4 regions of the Actinokineospora cianjurensis genome follow, and region 2 is predicted to be linked to each of the others. Evidence: riboswitches for the same ligand, from Rfam matches in the RefSeq annotation. Region 2 holds a riboswitch; each other region holds the start of a gene.
The links. Region 2 has a riboswitch for cobalamin ahead of CLV68_RS26695 (ribonucleoside-diphosphate reductase subunit alpha). Riboswitches for the same ligand answer to the same signal wherever they lie in the genome.
Positions count from the first base shown of each region.

Region 1: linked by a shared signal. The riboswitch ahead of metE (5-methyltetrahydropteroyltriglutamate--homocysteine S-methyltransferase) and the one ahead of CLV68_RS26695 (ribonucleoside-diphosphate reductase subunit alpha) in region 2 are both predicted to bind cobalamin.
Region 3: linked by a shared signal. The riboswitch ahead of CLV68_RS14975 (prenyltransferase/squalene oxidase repeat-containing protein) and the one ahead of CLV68_RS26695 (ribonucleoside-diphosphate reductase subunit alpha) in region 2 are both predicted to bind cobalamin.
Region 4: linked by a shared signal. The riboswitch ahead of cobN (cobaltochelatase subunit CobN) and the one ahead of CLV68_RS26695 (ribonucleoside-diphosphate reductase subunit alpha) in region 2 are both predicted to bind cobalamin.

Region 1 covers NZ_RCDD01000002.1:47,722-52,570, forward strand. The annotation lists gene CLV68_RS14925 (SDR family NAD(P)-dependent oxidoreductase) at 1-509, shown strand, start outside; gene CLV68_RS14930 (RidA family protein) at 506-871, shown strand; gene CLV68_RS14935 (LysR family transcriptional regulator) at 948-1,862, shown strand; cobalamin riboswitch at 1,980-2,190, shown strand; gene metE (5-methyltetrahydropteroyltriglutamate--homocysteine S-methyltransferase) at 2,297-4,540, shown strand.
Region 2 covers NZ_RCDD01000005.1:312,605-317,453, forward strand. The annotation lists gene CLV68_RS34245 (hypothetical protein) at 131-2,068, shown strand; cobalamin riboswitch at 2,273-2,483, shown strand; gene CLV68_RS26695 (ribonucleoside-diphosphate reductase subunit alpha) at 2,592-4,849, shown strand, end outside.
Region 3 covers NZ_RCDD01000002.1:59,549-64,397, forward strand. The annotation lists gene CLV68_RS14965 (ABC transporter ATP-binding protein) at 1-357, shown strand, start outside; gene CLV68_RS14970 (ECF transporter S component family protein) at 354-1,235, shown strand; cobalamin riboswitch at 1,231-1,382, shown strand; gene CLV68_RS14975 (prenyltransferase/squalene oxidase repeat-containing protein) at 1,462-2,484, shown strand; gene CLV68_RS14980 (STAS domain-containing protein) at 2,990-3,325, shown strand; gene CLV68_RS14985 (helix-turn-helix domain-containing protein) at 3,364-4,329, shown strand; gene CLV68_RS14990 (hypothetical protein) at 4,326-4,849, opposite strand, start outside.
Region 4 covers NZ_RCDD01000002.1:816,673-821,521, reverse strand. The annotation lists gene cobJ (precorrin-3B C(17)-methyltransferase) at 1-642, opposite strand, end outside; gene CLV68_RS18230 (precorrin-8X methylmutase) at 639-1,265, opposite strand; gene CLV68_RS18225 (precorrin-3B synthase) at 1,268-2,551, opposite strand; cobalamin riboswitch at 2,592-2,733, shown strand; gene cobN (cobaltochelatase subunit CobN) at 2,782-4,849, shown strand, end outside.

The DNA.
Region 1 (4,849 bases), on a different contig from region 2:
TGGCGCACTACGGCACACCGCGCGTGCTGATCCACAACGCCGCCGTGCTGCGCGAGGTGTCCATGCTGGACGTCACCTTCGACAACTGGCGGCGCGAGGTCGACATCATCCTGCAAGCCGCGTTCGTGCTCACCAAGACCGTCTGGTCGGGCATGGTCGAGGCCAAGGGCGGCAGCGTCGTGTTCATGTCCTCCGGCTCAGCGCTGTTCGGGTTCGTCAAGGAGACCGCCTACACCCCGGGCAAGCACGCCCAGGAGGGCCTGATGAAGGTGCTCGCGATCGAGGGCAAGGAGCACGGGATCGCGGTCAACACCATGTCGACCGGGCGGCCCATCGACACGCCCATGTCGGACTCGCACTACACCGAGGAGATGCGGATCGGCATCGTGCCGCCGGACCGGCTCGCCCCGGCGTTCGCTTTCCTGGCCGGCATCGACGCGGACTTCGCGACCGGGCAACGGTTCAACGCCTACCAGGTCTCCGAGGCCATCCGGGCGGCCAGGCGATGATCTCCACCGACCGCGCCCCGGCGCCCGCGGGCCACTACGCGCAGGCCGTCCGGGCAGGCGGGTTCGTCTACGTCGCGGGACAGGTCCCGCGCGCGCCGGACGGCACGTACACCCCGGGCGACATCACCGCCGAGACCGACCTGGTGCTGCGCAACCTGGCCGCGGTCGCCGAGGCGGCGGGCGGTGGGCTCGGCGACGTGGTCAAGGTGACCGCGTACCTGACCAGGACCGAGGACTTCGCCGAGTTCGACGCCGAGTACGCCAGGCACTTCGGCGCGACCAGGCCCGCGCGCACCACCGTGGTGGCCGGGTTGCGGTCGGTGCTGGTCGAGGTGGACGCGGTGCTGTACCTGCCGGGGTGATCGTCGGTCCACTGTGTCCCGTGCCGGGTGTGCCACCATGGCTGGACCGGCCGGGGCGAGACGGGGTGATGCGGGCGTGCTGACGGTGAGCCTGGCGGGGCTGCGCGCGATCGAGGCCCTGGCCACCCACGGGTCGATGACGGCGGCGGCCAGCGCGCTCGGCTACACCCCGTCGGCCATCTCCCAGCAGATCGCCCGGCTCGGCCGCGACGTGCACCAGCCGCTGGTCGAGCAGCAGGGCGGGCGCACCACGCTGACCGTGGCCGGGCGGATCCTGGCCGAGTCGGCCAGCCGGATCGTGATCGAGCTGGAGAGCATGAGCGCCGAGTTGCAGGCGCAGACCGAGACGGTCACCGGCACGCTGCGCATCGCCGCGTTCCCGACCGCGGCCCGCGGCGTGATCCCGGCGGCGATGCGCGAGCTGTGCCTGGCCTGGCCCGAGCTGGAACCCCGGCTGATCGAGGCCGACTCGCACCGCGCGGTCGAACTGGTCGCCAGGGGCACGGTCGACCTCGGCGTCGCGCACGACTGGCTGGCGATCCCGCTCGCGCTGCCCGACGGCCTGCAGGCCAGGCACCTGGGCAACGACTTCTCTGACGTGCTCGCCCACCACACCCACCCGCTGGCCGACCGCGCCTCGGTCGAACTCGACGAGCTGGCCGACGAGTCCTGGCTCTACGAACCCGGGTCGGTCGCGCACGACTTCCTGCTCAACACCTACCGCCGCTCACCGCACCCGGACCGGTTCACCCACATCGTCAGCGAGTACGCCAGCCAGATCGAGATGGTGGGCGCCGGACTGGGCCTGGCCCTGGTACCGCGGATGGGCCGCGGCACCCTGCCCCCCACGGTCCGCGCCCTCACCGTCAAAGCCCCACCCCTGCGCCGCATCTACGGCGTCTGGCGCACCCCCACCGGCCGCCGCCCAGCACTCTCCGCCGCACTCGGCGTCCTGGAAGCGACCTGCGCCAGGCTTGAACAGGAGCGGTGAGCGTCGGGTCCCGTCGACGCCTGCCGGTGGTTGGCCGCTGACCCGCACCCATCGCAGGGGCACGTCCGGGCGTGGGATGGCGCGTTTGGGCGGTGCCGGTGCGGCTGGGGGTCGGCTAGGGTCGGGGATGCCGATGGTTCGCCGGGTGCGCGGGAGCGCGTCCGGCGAGGCAACAGGGAACCCGGTGGGAATCCGGGACTGCCCCGCAGCGGTGAGTGGGAACGACCGCCGTCAGATGAGCACTGGGCGCGAGCCTGGGAAGCGACGGCCAGTAGGCGTGAGAGTGGTGCCCACGAGTCCGAAGACCTGCCCTCGGTGCGCGCGTCGCTGTGGCGCGCGCTGGTCTGGGGCCTCTCGGGTGGGCCGCCGCCGCTGTGGTCGATGGTGGTCCTCCCGTGCCCTGGGCTGTTCGCCGAGCTCACGAGGAGAGAGCTGTGAACGTTCCCATCGGGTCGACCGTGCTGGGGTACCCGCGCATCGGCGGCAGGCGTGAACTCAAGCGGGCGGTGGAGCGGTACTGGTCCGGCCGTCTGGACGAGGCGGGTCTGCACGACGTGGCCGCCGGGCTCCGCGCGCAGGCGTGGCGCGAGCTGTCGGGGCTCGACAGCGTCCCGGGCAACACGTTCTCCTACTACGACCAGGTCCTCGACACCGCCGTGCTGTTCGATGCCATCCCCGCGCGGCACCGTGACCTGGGCCTGAACGCGCTGGACACCTACTTCGCGATGGCGCGCGGCACCGACGAGGTGACGCCGCTGGAGATGACGAAGTGGTTCGACACGAACTACCACTACCTGGTGCCCGAGGTCGGCCCCGACACCCGGTTCGCGCTGACCGGGGACAAGCCGGTCGCCGAGTACCGCGAGGCGGCATCGCTGGGCATCAAGACCCGGCCGGTGCTGGTGGGCCCGGTGACCTTCCTGCTGCTGGCCAAGCCGTCCGCCGACGCGCCCGCGGACTTCGCGCCGCTGAGCTTGCTCGACGGGTTGGTCGAGCAGTACGCCGAACTGCTGGAGACCCTGCGCGCGGCAGGCGTGGAGTGGGTGCAGCTCGACGAGCCCGCCTTCGTCGCCGACCGCACCCCCGACGAGCTGGCCGCCCTGCAGGATGCCTACTACCGGCTGTCGAACCTGTCCGACCGGCCGAACATCCTGGTCGCGGGCTACTTCGGCGACTGGGGCGAGGCGCTGCCCGTGCTGGCCGAGAGCTCGGTCGAGGCCGTCTCGCTGGACCTGGTCGCGGCCCCCGAGGCGATCGAGCGGGTCTCCCTGCTGCACGACAAGATCGTCGTCGCCGGTCTGGTCGAGGGCCGCAACGTGTGGCGGACCGACCTGCACCGCGCCGCCGAGTTGGGTGCCCGGATCGCCGACACCGGCGCCGTGCTGGCCGTGTCCACCTCGTGCTCGCTGCTGCACGTCCCGCTCGACCTCGACGCCGAGACCGACCTGGCGCCCGAGGTCCGCTCGCGGCTCGCGTTCGCCAAGCAGAAGGTCGACGAGGTGGTCCGGCTCGGCCGCGTCCTGCTCGGCGGGGAGTCCGCCGACCTGCTCAGCGACACCGCCGCGGGCACGGCGACGCGCGACGAGGCCGTCCGGGCGCGGCTGGCCGAGGTCACCCCCGAGCACCGGACCCGCGTGCCCTACCCCGACCGGGCCGACGCCCAGGAGTCCCGGCTGCGGCTGCCCGCCCTGGCCACCACGACCATCGGGTCGTTCCCGCAGACCGGCGCGGTGCGCCAGGCGCGGGCCGACCTGCGCACCGGCGCGATCGACGAGGCGGGCTACGAGCAGCGGATGCGCGAGGAGGTCGAGCGGGTCATCCGGTTGCAGGAGGAGATCGGCCTCGACGTGCTCGTGCACGGCGAACCCGAGCGCAACGACATGGTGCAGTACTTCGCCGAGCGGCTCGACGGGTTCGCCCACACCGAACTGGGCTGGGTGCAGTCCTACGGCTCCCGCTGCGTCCGCCCGCCGATCCTGCACAGCGACCTGTCCCGGCCCGCGCCGATGACCGTCCGCTGGGCCGAGCACGCGCAGTCGCTGACCCCGAAGCCGGTCAAGGGCATGCTCACCGGCCCGGTGACCATCCTCGCCTGGTCCTTCGTGCGCACCGACCAGCCGCTGGCCGACACCGCCGACCAGGTCGCGCTAGCGCTGCGCGACGAGGTCGCCGACCTGGAGGCCGCGGGCATCGGGATCATCCAGGTCGACGAGCCCGCGCTGCGCGAGACGCTGCCGCTGCGCGAACGCGACCGCAAGGCGTACCTGGACTGGGCGGTCGGCGCGTTCCGGCTCGCCACCGGCGGCGCGGCGCCGTGGACCCAGGTGCACACCCACCTGTGCTACTCGGAGTTCGGCGACGTGATCCACGCCATCGACGGCCTCGACGCGGACGTCACCACCATCGAGGCCGCCCGGTCCCGGATGGAGATCCTCGCCGACCTCGCCGCCATCGGCTACGCGCGCGGGGTCGGACCGGGCGTGTACGACATCCACTCGCCCCGGGTGCCCGGCACCGACGAGGTCGCCGGTCTGCTGACCGAGGCCACGAAGGCGGTGCCCGCCACCAGGTTGTGGGCCAACCCGGACTGCGGCCTCAAGACCCGCGGCTACGCGGAGGTCGAGCCCGCGTTGCGCAATCTCGTCTCGGCCGCTATTCGCGTGCGCGCACAGGTCTGACGCCTTGCCGGGGCGGGGTCCACGCGACCCCGCCCCGGCGGGCCCGGATTGCCGAAGAACTTTCGCAGCCGTGCCAACGGTTGTGCGCACGTCACACCGGTGCGGAGACCATTTGGTGGTGTGGAGCCCCGCGATCCGGGTGTTACGCTGCCCGCGCCCGGCTCCACCCGGGCTGTCACAACCGAATAGTCGTTGCCCGCGATGGGGAAGCCGGTCGGAATCCGGCACTGTCGCGCAACCGTGGGCCACACCAGTGGCGAGTCGGACCACCGCGCGGGCAACCAGCAGTCGAACCGCTGTCGCGAGAGC
Region 2 (4,849 bases):
GCGTGCCAACGTAAGCGCGCAGTCGTCTGCTCAGGCCGCCGCGGCCCAGGCTGCTTCCACGGGTACCCGTGCGACGGTCCGGGCTCGGGCGGGGGCCGGGGTGACGGCCGCGCACGCTCGGATCGATGTGATGGGGGAGGAGTCCCGCGCGGCCGGACAGCGGGAGGCTGAGCGCGCGGTTCGTGAGACGCCCGCTGCCTCGGCCGCGCGTCCGCCTGCCGCGGCGGGGGATCCGGACATCGCCGCTGGGCAGGATCGCATCGGGCAAGCCGTGGCGGACAAGGCCGGTGGCGAGTTGGCGCGGTCGGGCGGGGAGGCGGCGGGGCAGGTCCGGGCGGGGGTCGCCGCGGCACAGTCGAGTCTGTACGACCCGGCGAAGGAGAGCGCCGCCTCGCAGGTGCGGGACGCGGCTGACCAGACCGACCGGGCGTTGGTGGAGGGGACGGCCACTGCGGTTTCCGCTTTGCGGGCAACGGGTTCGCGGACGGTCGAGACGGCCGCGCGGGGGCATCAGCGGTTTGTGGCGGCCTTGCGTGCGGGGCGGCAGACGGCAGTGGGGGATCTGGCCGCGTGGGGCGCGGAGAGCCGTGGCCGGTTGCGGGACACGGCGGCTCGGCTCGGGGCTGGGTTGGTCGATCACGCGCGGTCGTTGGCCGGGTTGGTCGCGGGGCGGGCGCGGCCGGTGGAGGACCCGGTCGGTGTGGTTCGGGCCGCTGGGGACCAGGTGTCGCAGGGGATTGACGACGCGGCGGGTGGGCTGGTCGAGGGGGCGGGGCAGCTCGCTTCCGGGCACCAGGAGGCCGTTGGGGGAGTGGGGGAGCAGGCGGCTGGGGCGTTCGGTCGGGTGGGGGAGGCGGCGGGTGCGGCGCTGCGGCAGGGTGCGGCGGCGTTCGCCGGGCAGGCCGGGCAGACGCGGGACGCGATGACGGCAGAGCTGGATCGGGTGCCCGCTGTGGCGGGTGACGCGTTGGGTGCTCGACACCGGTCTACTGTGGATGGTCATGCCGGGGCGGTGGACCGGTCTGTCGAGGCGCAGCGGGGGTGGGTGTCCGACGCGCGTTCCCGTGGGGCGCAGGGGGCGGTCAGGTTCGCGGGTGAGGCCGAGCGGTTGACCGGGCAGGCTCGGTCGCAGCCGGTGCAGCGGTGGTTGGCGGAGATCGTCGGCCGGATGCGGAACTGGCTGCGCGAGAAGTGCGGCGACGTGCTCGGCGGCATCCTGTCCGGGCTGATCCTCTCGATTCCGACGATCATCATCGGGGTCGGGTTGCTGCTGGCCGGGCCGGTCGGGTGGACGGTGCTCGCGGGTCTACTGGTCGTGGGCGTCGGTCTGGGGATCTACGGGCGTTGGCAGGAGTACAAGGCGGATCACGGCGGCAACGGACCGGGATTCCTTGCCGGACTTGGCTTGGTGGGTCTCGGCATCGCGGACCTGACCGGCATTCCGTACATCGTGGAGGCCGCGGTGGGCCAGCGCGCCTTCGCCCCGACCGGGATGAGCGACTTCGAACGGTGGGAACGCGGCACCCAGGGCGTGGTCAACCTGGCCCTGCTGGTCGCGGGCGGCGCCAAGAAGCTGTTCGCCGAACGAGCTCCCGTCGAACCCGTCCGCGCCCCCGTCGACCCGCACACCGTCCCGATCCCCGGCGAGAGCAACAACGCCCGCTTCGAAGCCGCCCGCCAGATCATCCTCGACACACCCCCCGCCGACCGCGCCGCCGCCACTCGCGTCCTGTTCCCCCGCCTCACCGAACTCAGCGGCAACACCTGGAACTTCCGCGCCAACCCCTCAGCCGACGGCGGAATCCACTTCACCGGCGAGGGCGCGCCCTTCATCTTCGCCATCGACAACGCGGGCAACGCCTTCCAGGGCAAGATCGGCCCCGGCACCCTCACCATCCACCCGGGCGCCCCCACCACGGTCAACTACACCACCCTCCGCCCCCTGACTCCCACACCCCCGCCACCCCCGATACCCGCTCCTGCCACCGCCACCGACCCCATCCCCCCGGTCGCCCCTCGGCTACCTGCCCCACCCTCCGAGCGCGAGCCCGAACCCAGCAGCCACTAGCCGGACAAGCCCGCCAGTCGATCATCCAGATCGGCTGACCGAGTGCCTTCGGCTGATTGCCGATTCGGCCCGCCAGTGGCTCGGTCTCGATCATCGAGCAGGCCATCGGCTCGGGTGGGATACAGCGGACCGTGCCTGTGGGCACTGCTCCAACCGAGCGACACGCCCACTAGATGTGGGGTGCGATGGCCGGGCGCGCACCCATGTATTGTGCCTCTAGCTGGTTCGGCCGATCATCCAGATCGGTCGTCGCAAGAGGGAACCCGGTGTGAGTCCGGGGCTGCCCCGCAGCGGTGAGTGGGAACGAGAGCCGTCACGAAGCACTGGGCCACGACAGGTCTGGGAAGCGGCGGCCGGTAGGTGCCGATGAGGCGTGCCCGCGAGTCCGAAGACCTGCCAGCGCTTCCGCACGCGTCCGCGTGCGGGTGTCCGCGGCCCCGAGGGAGGGCGGGAGGACGTGGCGGTCGCGCGCGCCCGCCCGGTCTCCGCTGCCCGGGGTCGCTCGGTGAGCGAGGAGAGACCTGTGACGGCCACGACCACCATGCGCGTGCGCAAGCGCGATGGGACGTTGGAACCGGTCGACGTCAACAAGATCGTCGGGGCGGTGCGCGCCCAGGCCACCGGACTGTCCGATGTGGACCCGTTGCGGGTGGCGACCAGGACGATCAGCGGTCTCTACGACGGCGCGAGCACCGAGGAGCTCGACCAGCTCTCCATCCAGACCGCCGCCGCGCTGGTGGCCGAGGAGCCGGAGTACTCCAAGCTCGCTGCCGGGCTGCTCGCCGCGTTCATCGGCAAGGAGGTGCGCAGGCAGGGCGTCGGCTCGTTCAGCGACAGCATCGCGCTCGGCCACGACCAGGGCCTGATCGGTGATACCACCGCCGCGTTCGTCGCCGCCAACGCCACCGAGCTCGACGGCGCCGTCGACCCCGCGGCCGACCGGCGGTTCGAGTACTTCGGCCTGCGCACCGTCTACGACCGCTACCTGCTGCGACACCCCGAGCAGCGCACCGTGATCGAGATGCCGCAGTACTGGCTGCTGCGGGTCGCCTGCGGCCTGTCCACGACCGCCGCCGAGGCCATCGGGTTCTACCGGCTGATGTCGTCGCTGGCGTACCTGCCCAGCTCGCCGACCCTGTTCAACTCCGGCACCCAGCACACCCAGATGTCCTCGTGCTACCTGCTCGACTCCCCGCGCGACGAGCTGGAGTCGATCTACGAGCGCTACGCCCAGATCGCCAGGCTGTCGAAGTTCGCGGGCGGCATCGGCGTGCAGTGGTCCCGGGTCCGCTCCCGCGGCGCCCTGATCCGCGGCACCAACGGCCACTCCAACGGCATCGTGCCGTGGCTGCGCACCCTGGACGCGTCGGTGTCGGCGGTCAACCAGGGCGGTAGGCGCAAGGGCGCGGCCTGCGTGTACCTCGAGACCTGGCACCCGGACATCGAGGAGTTCCTGGAGCTGCGCGACAACACCGGCGAGGACGCCAGGCGCACGCACAACCTCAACCTGGCCAACTGGATCCCCGACGAGTTCATGCGCCGGGTCGAGGCCGACGCCGACTGGTCGCTGTTCGACCCGGACGAGCTGCCCGAGCTGGTCGACCTGTGGGGCGAGGACTTCGACCGCGCCTACCGCGGCGCCGAGGAGGCGGGCCGGGCCGTGCGCACGGTCAAGGCCCGCGACCTCTACGGCAAGATGATCCGCACGCTGGCGCAGACCGGCAACGGCTGGATGACCTTCAAGGACACCTCGAACCGGACCTGCAACCAGACCGCCGAGCCGGGCAACGTGGTGCACCTGTCCAACCTGTGCACCGAGATCCTCGAGATCACCAGCGACGAGGAGACCGCGGTCTGCAACCTCGGCTCGGTCAACCTCGGCGCGCACGTGCTCGCCGACTCTCCCGACGGCATGGACTGGGAGCGGCTGCGCGCGACCGTGCGCACCGCCGTGGTGTTCCTCGACCGTGTGATCGACATCAACTACTACCCGACCGAGCAGGCTGCCCGCAGCAACCCGCGCTGGCGGCCGGTCGGCCTCGGCGTCATGGGCCTGCAGGACGTCTTCTTCAAGCTCGGCCTGCCGTTCGACTCCCCGAGGGCGCGGGAGCTCTCGACCCGCGTCGCCGAGGAGATCTACCTGACGGCGCTGGAGTCGTCTGCCACGCTGGCCGAGGAGTCGGGCGCGCACCCGTCGTTCGCGCAGACCCGCGCCGCCCGCGGTGACCTGCAGCCCGACCTGTGGGGCGTCACGCCGACGCAGACCGAGCGGTGGACCGCCGTGCGGGCCCGCGTCGCCGAGCACGGCCTGCGCAACTCGCTGCTGATCGCCGTCGCGCCGACCGCCACCATCGCCTCCATCGCGGGCTGCTTCGAGTGCATCGAGCCGCAGGTGTCGAACACGTTCAAGCGCGAGACCCTCTCCGGGGAGTTCCTGCAGATCAACTCCTACCTCGTGCGCGAGCTCAAGGCGCGCGGGCTGTGGACCGACGACGTCCGGTCGCGGCTCAAGCGCGATGAGGGGTCCGTGCAGGGGCTCACCGAGCTGCCTGCCGACGTGCGCGAGCTGTTCCGCACCGCGTGGGAGCTGCCGCAGAAGGCACTGGTCGACCTGGCCGCCGCGCGCGGCCCGTACATCGACCAGAGCCAGTCGCTGAACCTGTTCGTGGCGTCGCCGACCATCGGCAAGCTGTCCTCGATGTACCTCTACGCCTGGAAGTCCGGGCTGAAGACCACGTACTACCTGCGCTCCCGCCCGGCGACGCGCATCCAGCAGGCGAC
Region 3 (4,849 bases), on a different contig from region 2:
GGCCAACGGTTGGCCTTGGTGCTCGCGGTGCAGCTGTCGGCGGCGCCACGGGTCATGCTGCTGGACGAACCGACGCGCGGTCTGGACTACACCGCGAAGGCTTCTCTTGCGCGGATCGTGACCTCGCTGGCCGCTGAGGGGCACGCGGTCACCATCGCCACGCATGACGTCGAGTTCGTCGCCACCGTGGCGCACCGCGTGATCGTGATGGCCGAGGGGGAGATCGTGTCCGACGGCTCGACAGCCGAGGTGCTCACCGGCTCGCCCGCCTTCGCCACCCAGGTCGCGAAGATCCTCGGCCACGGCTGGTTGACGGTGTCCGAGGTCGCCGCGGCGTTGCCGCAGGTGCTCCGATGACCGCCATCCGGCAGTGGGGGCGTTCCGACCAGGTTGTGCGGGTCGGGCCGCGGTCGGCGCTGGTGCTGGGCTTGGCGTCGCTCGCCGGGTTGATGATGTTCGTGTGGCCGCTGCTGGTGCGGGTCGAGCCGCAGAGCATGCAGCACGGGCCCGACGCGCCGTTCCTCTTCATCGGGATCCTGCCGGTGCTGATCGTGGTCGTGCTGGCGGAGCTGTCCGAGGGCGGGATGGACTCCAAGGCGCTGGCCATGCTGGGGGTGCTGTCCGCGATCAACGCGGCACTGCGCCCGCTCGGCGCGGGGACGGCGGGCATCGAGACGGTGTTCTTCATGCTGGTGCTCTCGGGGCGGGTTTTCGGCGCCGGGTTCGGGTTCGTGCTCGGGTGTACGTCGCTGTTCGCCTCCGCGTTGCTCACCGCTGGGGTGGGGCCGTGGTTGCCGTTCCAGATGCTGTGCTCGGCGTGGATCGGGATGGGCGCGGGGTTGTTGCCGCGCAGGGTCACCGGCAAGGCCGAGATCGCGATGCTCGTCGGGTACGGAATCGTGGTCGCCTACGTGTTCGGGTTCCTGATGAACCTGTGGTTCTGGCCGTTCATCACCGGCGCCGAGGTGCCGTACCACGACGGCCACATCTCCTACGTACCAGGCGATCCCGTGTGGGAGAACCTGCACCGGTTCGCGGTGTTCACCCTCCTGACCTCCACGGCGGGCTGGGACACCGGGCGGGCGATCACCAACACGGTCGCGATCCTCGTCGTCGGCCCGGCGGTCCTGGCGACGTTGCGGCGGGCCGCGCGCAAGGCTTCTTACGGTGTGGCGCCGACTTTCGGCACGCCGTTCCTGCCGGAGGGTGAGCGACGCCACCGGATGGCCGATTGACCGTGGCGGTGGGACTGCGAGACTGACCGCACAACCGAACAGCGCTCGGCGGCGGGGGAAGTCCGGTGGGAATCCGGCACTGACCCGCAACGGTGAGCCACCGCACAGGTGGCGAGTCCGACTACCCGTCCCGAGCGTCAGAACTCCCTCACCCGTCGTGGTTCGCGGTCCGGGGAACCGGCGCCGGTGGCGCCTGTTCCGGTCCGCGCTGCCCGGAAAGGTCCACATGAGACTCCGTTCCGCCGTGCTCGCCCTCGCTTGTGCCGCCGGTGCGGTGGTCGCCGCGCCCACCGCGCAGGCAACCACCACCCACAACCGCGCCGACGCCGCGTCCGGCTGGCTCGCCCGCCAGTTCGTCAACGGCGACCACCTGGAGACCGACTTCGGCGGCACCAGCTACCCCGACGCGGGTCTGACGATCGACGCCGTGTTCGCGTTCGCCTCCTCGGGCACCGCCAACGACTACGGTGCCGCGGCGCTGACCTGGCTCGCGCAGCCCACCGTGCTGTCGGGCTACATCGGCGACGGCACCGAGGCATACGCGGGCGCCACCGCGAAGACCGCGCTCGCGGTGCAGGTCCGCGGCGGCAACCCCACCAGCTTCGGCGGCGTCAACCTCATCACCCGGCTGAACTCGCTGCTCACCCCGTCCGGCCGGTTCTCCGACCAGTCGATCTACGGCGACTACAGCAACGCGTTCACCCAGTCCCTCGCCGTGATCGCCCTCGACCGCACCGCGGCAGGCGCCCCCGTCTCGGCCGTGAACTTCACCGCAGGCACCCAGTGCCCCGACGGCGGCTTCCCGATCGTCTTCGGCGCCCCCACCTGCGCCAGCGACACCGACGCCACCGCCGTCGTCGTCCAGGCGCTGCTCGCCACCGGCCGCACCGCCGCCGCCCAGCAGGGCCTGACCTGGCTCAAGTCCAAGCAGCAAGCCAACGGCGGCCTCGCCTACGGCGACGGCTCCGGCACCCCCAACACCAACACCACCGGCCTCGCAGGCCAGGCGTTCCGCGCGGGCGGCCGCCTCCCCGCCGCCCTCAAGTCCCGCCAGTACGTCCTCTCCCTCCAGGCAAACTGCACCGCCCCCGTCCCCGACCGCGGCGCCATCGCCTACGACTCCACCGGCCTCAACCCCAGCACCGTCACCCGAGCGACCGCCCAAGCCACCCTCGCCCTGCGCGGCGCCCCCTTCGCCACCCTGACCTCGACAGGCTCCACGAACGGCGCACCCACCCTCGCCTGCTGATAGCACACTCGCTCCCCGATGCCTGGTTCCGCCCGACTCCCGGAGCGGAACCAGGCATCGCGATTCCTAGGCGTCGTCGGCCTGAACGGTGGAGCCTGCGTCAAGGCTGACGGTTGCTCCTATCGCGAGTTCGTTCAGCGCAGGCACCGGAGGACACCGGCGACCATGTCTGAGTGCTCGCCACTGAACCATCCGATCGACCCGGACAAGCCTTGGCGGTGGCGTGTTCAGCCACGACGCCTTCGCGTCAGCCGGCCTTCGTGACCCGACCTGGGTCAGATGCCCGTTCACCGCCCTCGCCTTCTGCTGCGGAACACGCCTTCGGATCCACCGACAGCGGGCGATCGTCGAGCAGCAGGCGAGACTGGTCAGTCAGGTCGGGGCCTGTTCTGCTCGTGTGTGAGGCGTCTCGGTATTCGGGAGCCGCCGGGTGTTGGGTAGTCTTTGTCCGACCGGTGGGTTGAGCACACAGCCTGCGTAGCGTGGCCAGCCATCGGGGGTTCGTGTGGAGTTGTTCAGTGCCAGGATCGAGGACCAAGGCACCCACGTCGTGTTGAGTGCGGTCGGTGAGATCGACATGGCCACGGCGCCGGATTTCCGGGTGGCGCTGGCTACCGCGGCGGCGCGGGCGGAGCGGTTGGTCGTGGATCTCACGGGGGTGCGGTTCCTGGGGTCGGTGGGGATGACCGCGTTGATCGAGGCGTACGACCACGCGCAGCGGGACGGGGTGGCGATCACGTTCGTCATCGCGGCGCGCAGCACCGTCCAGCGGACGTTGGAGATCACCGGGCTGCTCGGGTCGTTGCCGGTCGTGCACACCCTGAGGCAGGCTGACGGCTAGCCATGGGCCAGAGGTGGCCATTCGCCTACACTGCCGTGATGGACACGTTCGACGTCGGGTTCCTGGAGCCGATCGGGCTCGGGCGGGTCGAAGGGGCCGTCTACCTGCGGCTTCTTCGGTCGCCGAGGGCTGATGCCAGTGAGCTCGCCGCCGACCTGGACGTGTCCGGGAGTCGGTTGGGGAAGGCGATCGGGAACCTGGTCGCCGCTGGGTTGGTCGCGAAGCTGGCGGTGCGCCCGGTGCGGTACGTGCCTGCGCCGCCGCAGGTGGCCATTGACGCGTTGGCGTTGCGCAGGGCGGAGGAACTGGACCGGCTGCGAGCGACGGCCCGGGATCTCGCGGCGGCGTACGAAGAAGCGCCGCGGGGGCACGCGGCGGACCTGATCGAGCTGATCGAGGGTGGATCGGCGGTGCGCCACCACATCGCGCAGCTGCAACTCGCCGCGCAGGAGGAGGTGCTGATCATCGACTGCCCGCCGTACCTGGGCGGCACCCCGGAGTTCAACGTCACCGAGCTCCAAGCCCTCCAGCGCGGCGTCGCCTACCGCTCGATCTACCACATGCCACTGCTCGACGACCCGGCCCGCCTGGCGCAGGTCGCCACCTACACCGAGGCGGGCGAGCAGGCCCGCGCCCTGGTCGATGTCCGGATGAAGATGATGATCGCCGACCGCCGGGTGGCCCTGCTGCCGCTGAGCTCGGACGAACCCGACACCGGCGCCCGCATCGTCGTGCACCGCTCCCCGCTGCTGACCGCGCTGGTCGCCTGCTTCGACCTGCTGTGGGACCGCGCCACCCCCATCGGCACCGCCCTGCGCGGCACCCGCCGCGACAAGGAGATGCTGGCCCTACTCGCCTCCGGGATGAAGGACGCCGCGATCATGCGCTCGCTCGACATCACCCAACGCACCATGACCCGCCGCATGACCGAACTCCTCGACGAACTCGGCGCCGCCACCCGCTTCCAAGCAGGCATCCAGGCCAACCGCCGCGGCCTGGTCTAGCGGCCGAACATCGCTTCTGCCAGGTCACGCACCGAGGCCATCACGGAGCGGTCTTGCTTGGGGCGGGGGAGTGGCAGCATGAAGCGGATGTCGTCGTCGGAGGCGGGATGGGCGGACTGGGCGGCGGTGCGAAGGGTGTCACGGTCCACGGTGCGGGAGGCGCTGATCTGAGTCTCCTGGGTGCCGATGACCCGGATGTACTGCTGGGTGTCGTCGAAGAGCTCGTAGCGGAGCGTGGGTGACTCGGTCTCACAGGTCAGCGCCCCGTAGGTGCACTGACCCGGGGTGGTTCCCAGCGGCGGGCCGACGGCGATGTAGCTGGAGCCCGACCTCGACGAGAGGTACCAGGTCCTCTGCTGGGGCACAGGTTCGTAACCGGGCACCGCAGTCACCATGAGCGACGACCGGTCCACTTGCGCCGCGGCGATGCGCTGGTCCACATCGGAGGGCACGGCCCCGGCGAGCGCGTGCAGTAGCACCAGACTGACTGCCACGAACACCACCAACGACCCAAGCGCCA
Region 4 (4,849 bases), on a different contig from region 2:
GCGCCCCGTCGACCACGTCGCCCGTTCCACGTACAGCGCCCGGTCCAGCTTCCCGGCCTGCTCGAACGCGTCCCGCACCTTGCCGAACGTGCGCCCCAGCTTCAGCACCGCCGCCGAATCGGTCCGCGCCAGGTGCTCCGCCAACGCCTCTCCAGGCAACGTGCCCGGTAGGACCGTCAGCACCTCTTCGCCCTCCACGAGCGGACGACCCAAGACCGCCGCGGCAGCACTAACGGACGTGATGCCCGGAACCACCTCGGTCGGATATCGGTCACTCAGCCGCTTGTGCATGTGCATGTAAGAGCCATAGAACAGCGGATCGCCCTCGGCTAGGACAACCACGTCCCGACCGGCGTCCAAGTGCGCGGCCAACCTCGCAGCCGCGTGCTCGTAGAACTCGGTCATCGCGCCCGCGTAACCGCCAGGGTGGTCCGTTGTCTCTACCGTCAGCGGGTAGACCAACTGCTCCTCGATCTGCCCCTCACGCAAGTACGGCTCAGCCACCCCGCGCGCGATAGACCTACCGTGCTGGGCACTGTGGTACGCGATCACATCAGCCGCGCCAATCAGTCGAGCCGCCTTGACGGTGACTAGATCGGGGTCGCCGGGACCGAGCCCGACGCCATAGAGGGTGCCGGTCACTCTGCCTCACTCGCGATCGCGTTGACAGCGGCAACAGCCATGGCGCTACCGCCGCGCCGACCACGAACCACCAGGTACGGGATACCGCCGCCGTGCGCGGCAAGAGCGTCTTTCGACTCCGCGGCGCCGATGAACCCAACGGGCAGCCCCAGGATCGCGGCCGGACGACCCGCGCCCGCGTCGATCATGTCGAGCAGGTGGAACAACGCGGTCGGCGCGTTGCCGATGGCCACCACCGACCCCGCCAGCCGGTCCCGCCACAGCTCCAACGCCGCCGCGCTGCGCGTGTTCCCCAGTTCCGCGGCCCGCTCAGGCACTCCGGGCTCGGTCAGCGTGCAGACGATCTCGTTGTCGGCGGGCAGGCGCTTGCGGGTGATCCCGGAGGCCACCATGTGCGCGTCACACAGCACCGGCGCGCCCGCCAGCAGCGCGGCGCGAGCGGAGGCGACCACATCGGGGGAGTAGGCGACGTCGTCGACCAGGTCGACCATGCCGCAGGCGTGGATCATGCGCACCACGACGCGCGCCACATCCTCGGGCAGCCCGGCCAGGTTGGCCTCACTGCGGATGGTCGCGAACGAGCGGCGGTAGATCTCCGCGCCGTCCCTGATGTAGTCCGTCACCGTTAGTCCTGCCTTCCCTGGGCGACCGCCTCAGTCACCCGCTCGCCGGGGATCGCCCGGCCGTCAACGAGGTAGCCGTCCGTTGTGGCCACCACGTCGAGCACGTCTCCCGCCGGTCGCCCGCACCGACGCGCGCACCCCGCCCAGTGCACAGCCCGCCCCGGCACCGACACAGCCAGCGCCGCGGCCCGCACGTCGGCCAGCGCCTTGTGGCAGTGCGGCCGACCCGCGCACGCCGTCACCCCGATCCCGGCGGCCGTCGGGTCGGTGATCAACCCGATCTCGGGCAGTTCACCGCGCACCACGACCCCACGCCACGGGGTGATGACCACATCGCCGAGCGCCCGCGCCTGGTCCGCGGTCAACCGCCCCAACGGCACGGCCGCACCGACACCAAGACCGCCGTCAGCGAACACGACCGGCCCGATCGGCCCACCGGTGGGTGGTGTGCCCGGCATCACCCGCTCCGCCGTGACCGCGATGCCCGGCCCCCGAAGTCCGGACAGCGGACCGGCCTGCCCCAGGCTGTTGGCAGACGTGGCCGCAGAATCACTGAGCGTGGCCGCGGTGTCAACGAGCCTGGCCGCTGTGTCACTGAGCGTGGCCGCAGTGTCAACGAGCGTGGCCGCAGTGTCCGCGAGCGTGGCCACATAGTCACTGAGCGTGGCCGCGATGACCCCCGGGTCCGGCAGTTCGACGATCCGCCACTGCTCGCCCCTGACCTGCAAGAACGCCTTCGCGCAGGCGACCATAGCCGGGACGACCTGGTCGGGTGCCACTCGCACGCCGTGGTCGATGCCGCCGATCAGCAGGGCTACCCGGTCGCCGACCGGGAGGGCCGCCAGGTCCGCGCCCGACCACGCCACGTCACCGGCGCCGCTGTCCAGGGCGAACAGGAACCGGCCCGGCAGGGCGGCCAGGTCACTCTCCGCGCACACCGCCGCGTCCAGCTCGGCCACCAGGTCACCGGGTCCCAGCGGGGACGCCATGATGTTGCGCACTTTCTCGTGGGTCCGCGACGGCAGCAGCCCGATCGCCGCCAGTTCCGCGCCCAGTTCCACCTCGGCGCCCTCAGCCAGCCCGCGCAGCTGCAGGTTCGCCCGCGACGTCAACTCCAGGGCGCCGTCACCCAGGTCGACGGCCAGATCAGCCAGCCGGTGCAGCTGGTCGGCGCGCAGCCACCCACCCGGGACCCGGACCCGCGCCAGTCCGCCGTCGGCCGCGCGGTGCACGTCGAGCGCACCTGGGCAGGCGTCGGCGCCCGTTCGGCGCTGGGAGGAAGGCACCTGCCGAATATAGGGTGAGCGCGAAGCAGCGATGGCAATGGAGGAAGCCGGTGGGAGTCCGGCGCGGTCCCGCCAGAGGGTGGTGGGCGGGAATGTTCCTGTCACCGGGGAGCGGACCCTGAACACGCCACGGCACCAGCCGGAAGGCCAGGGCGAGCGCTGATCCGGGAGCCAGGACACTCCGGCCGTCGCCACCCACGACCCGGGGCGAGGACCCCAGGAAGGGCCTCATGATCCTGCTCTTGTCGACCTCGGACACCGATCTGCTCTCCGCGCGCGCCAGCGGCGCCGAGTACCGGCTGGCCAACCCGGCCCGGCTGCACCTCGACGACCTGCCCGGCCTGCTCGACGGCGCCGACATCGTCGTCGTCCGGCTGCTGGGGGGTCGCCGGGCGTGGGAGGAGGGCCTGGACTCGCTGCTCGCCGGGCCGCGGCCGGTGGTCGTCCTGGGTGGTGAGCAGGCGCCGGACGCGGAGCTGATGGAGCTGTCCACGGTGCCCGGCGGGGTCGTCGCCGAGGCCCACCGCTACCTCGCCTTCGGCGGCCCGGACAACCTCCGTGAGCTTGTTCACTTCCTGTCCGACACGATCCTGCTCACCGGCACCGGGTTCGCCGCGCCGGTCGACCTGGCGCCGTGGGGTCACCTGGAGCGAGAGGCCCGCCGGACCGAGGGGCCCCGCGTTGGCGTCCTCTACTACCGCGCGCACCACCTGGCCGGGAACACCGCGTTCATCGCCGCCCTAGCTGACGCTGTCGAGGACGCCGGAGCGGTAGCGGTACCGGTCTACTGCGCGTCGTTGCGTACCGCGCCGCAGGAGTTGCTGTCCGTTCTAGGCACGCTCGACGCTCTTATCGTCACCGTGCTCGCTGCCGGTGGGACGCTGCCCGCCGCCGCTAGCGCTGGTGGGGACGACGGCGCTTGGGACGTGGGCGCCCTCGCTGACCTGGACATCCCGATCCTGCAGGGTCTAGCGCTGACCTCTGACCGGGCAACCTGGGAGGAGAGTGACGACGGCCTGTCGCCGTTGGACACTGCGACGCAGGTAGCGGTACCGGAGTTCGACGGCCGTCTGATCACTGTGCCGTTCTCGTTCAAGGAGCAGGACCGCGACGGGCTCTCGGTATACGTACCGGACCCCGAGAGGGCTGCCCGGGTCGCGGGTATCGCGGTCAAGCACGCCGTGCTGCGTCACACCCCGCCCGCCGAGCGCAAGATCGCGCTGATGCTCTCCGCGTACCCGACGAAGCACTCTCGCATCGGTAACGCTGTCGGCCTCGACTCGCCGGTTAGCGCTATCCGCCTGCTGGAGGCACTCCGCGCTGCGGGCTACGACCTCGGCCCCGAGGACGCCCTGCCGGGTGTGGCCAACGGTGACGGCGACGCACTCATCCACGCGCTGATCGAGGCGGGCGGCCAGGACCCGAACTGGCTGACCGAGAAGCAGTTGACCGGCAACCCGGTGCGCATCTCCGCCGCCGAGTACCGCGCCTACTTCGACACCCTGCCCGAGGACCTGCGCGCCTCGATGGAGCAGCACTGGGGTCCCGCGCCGGGCGAGCTGTTCGTCGACCGCTCCGCCGACCCCGGTGGCGAGATCGTCCTGGCCGCGCTGCGGGCCGGGAACCTGGTGCTGATGGTCCAGCCGCCGCGGGGCTTCGGCGAGAACCCGGTCGCGATCTACCACGACCCCGACCTGCCGCCGAGCCACCACTACCTCGCCGCGTACCGCTGGGTCGCTAGCACCTTCGGCGCGCACGCGATGGTCCACTTGGGAAAGCACGGCAACCTGGAGTGGTTGCCCGGCAAGAACCTCGGGCTCTCGGCGTCGTGCGGACCGGACGCCGCGCTGGGTGATCTGCCGCTGGTGTACCCGTTCCTGGTCAACGACCCGGGCGAGGGCACGCAGGCCAAGCGGCGCGCGCACGCCACCCTGGTCGACCACCTGGTCCCGCCGATGGCCCGCGCCGAGAGCTACGGCGACATCGCCCGGCTGGAGCAGCTGCTCGACGAGCACTCCAACATCGCCGCGATGGACCCGGCGAAGCTGCCCGCCATCCGCGCGCAGATCTGGACGCTGATCCAGGCCGCCAAGCTCGACCACGACCTCGGCCTGGACGACCGCCCGCACGACGTCGAGTTCGACGACTTCCTGCTGCACGTCGACGGCTGGCTGTGCGAGATCAAGGACGTGCAGATCCGCGACGGCCTGCACACCCTCGGCGACGCCCCGGTCGGCGCCGCGCGGGTGAACCTGGTCAACTCGATGCTGCGCGCCCGCCAGATGTGGGGTGGGCAGG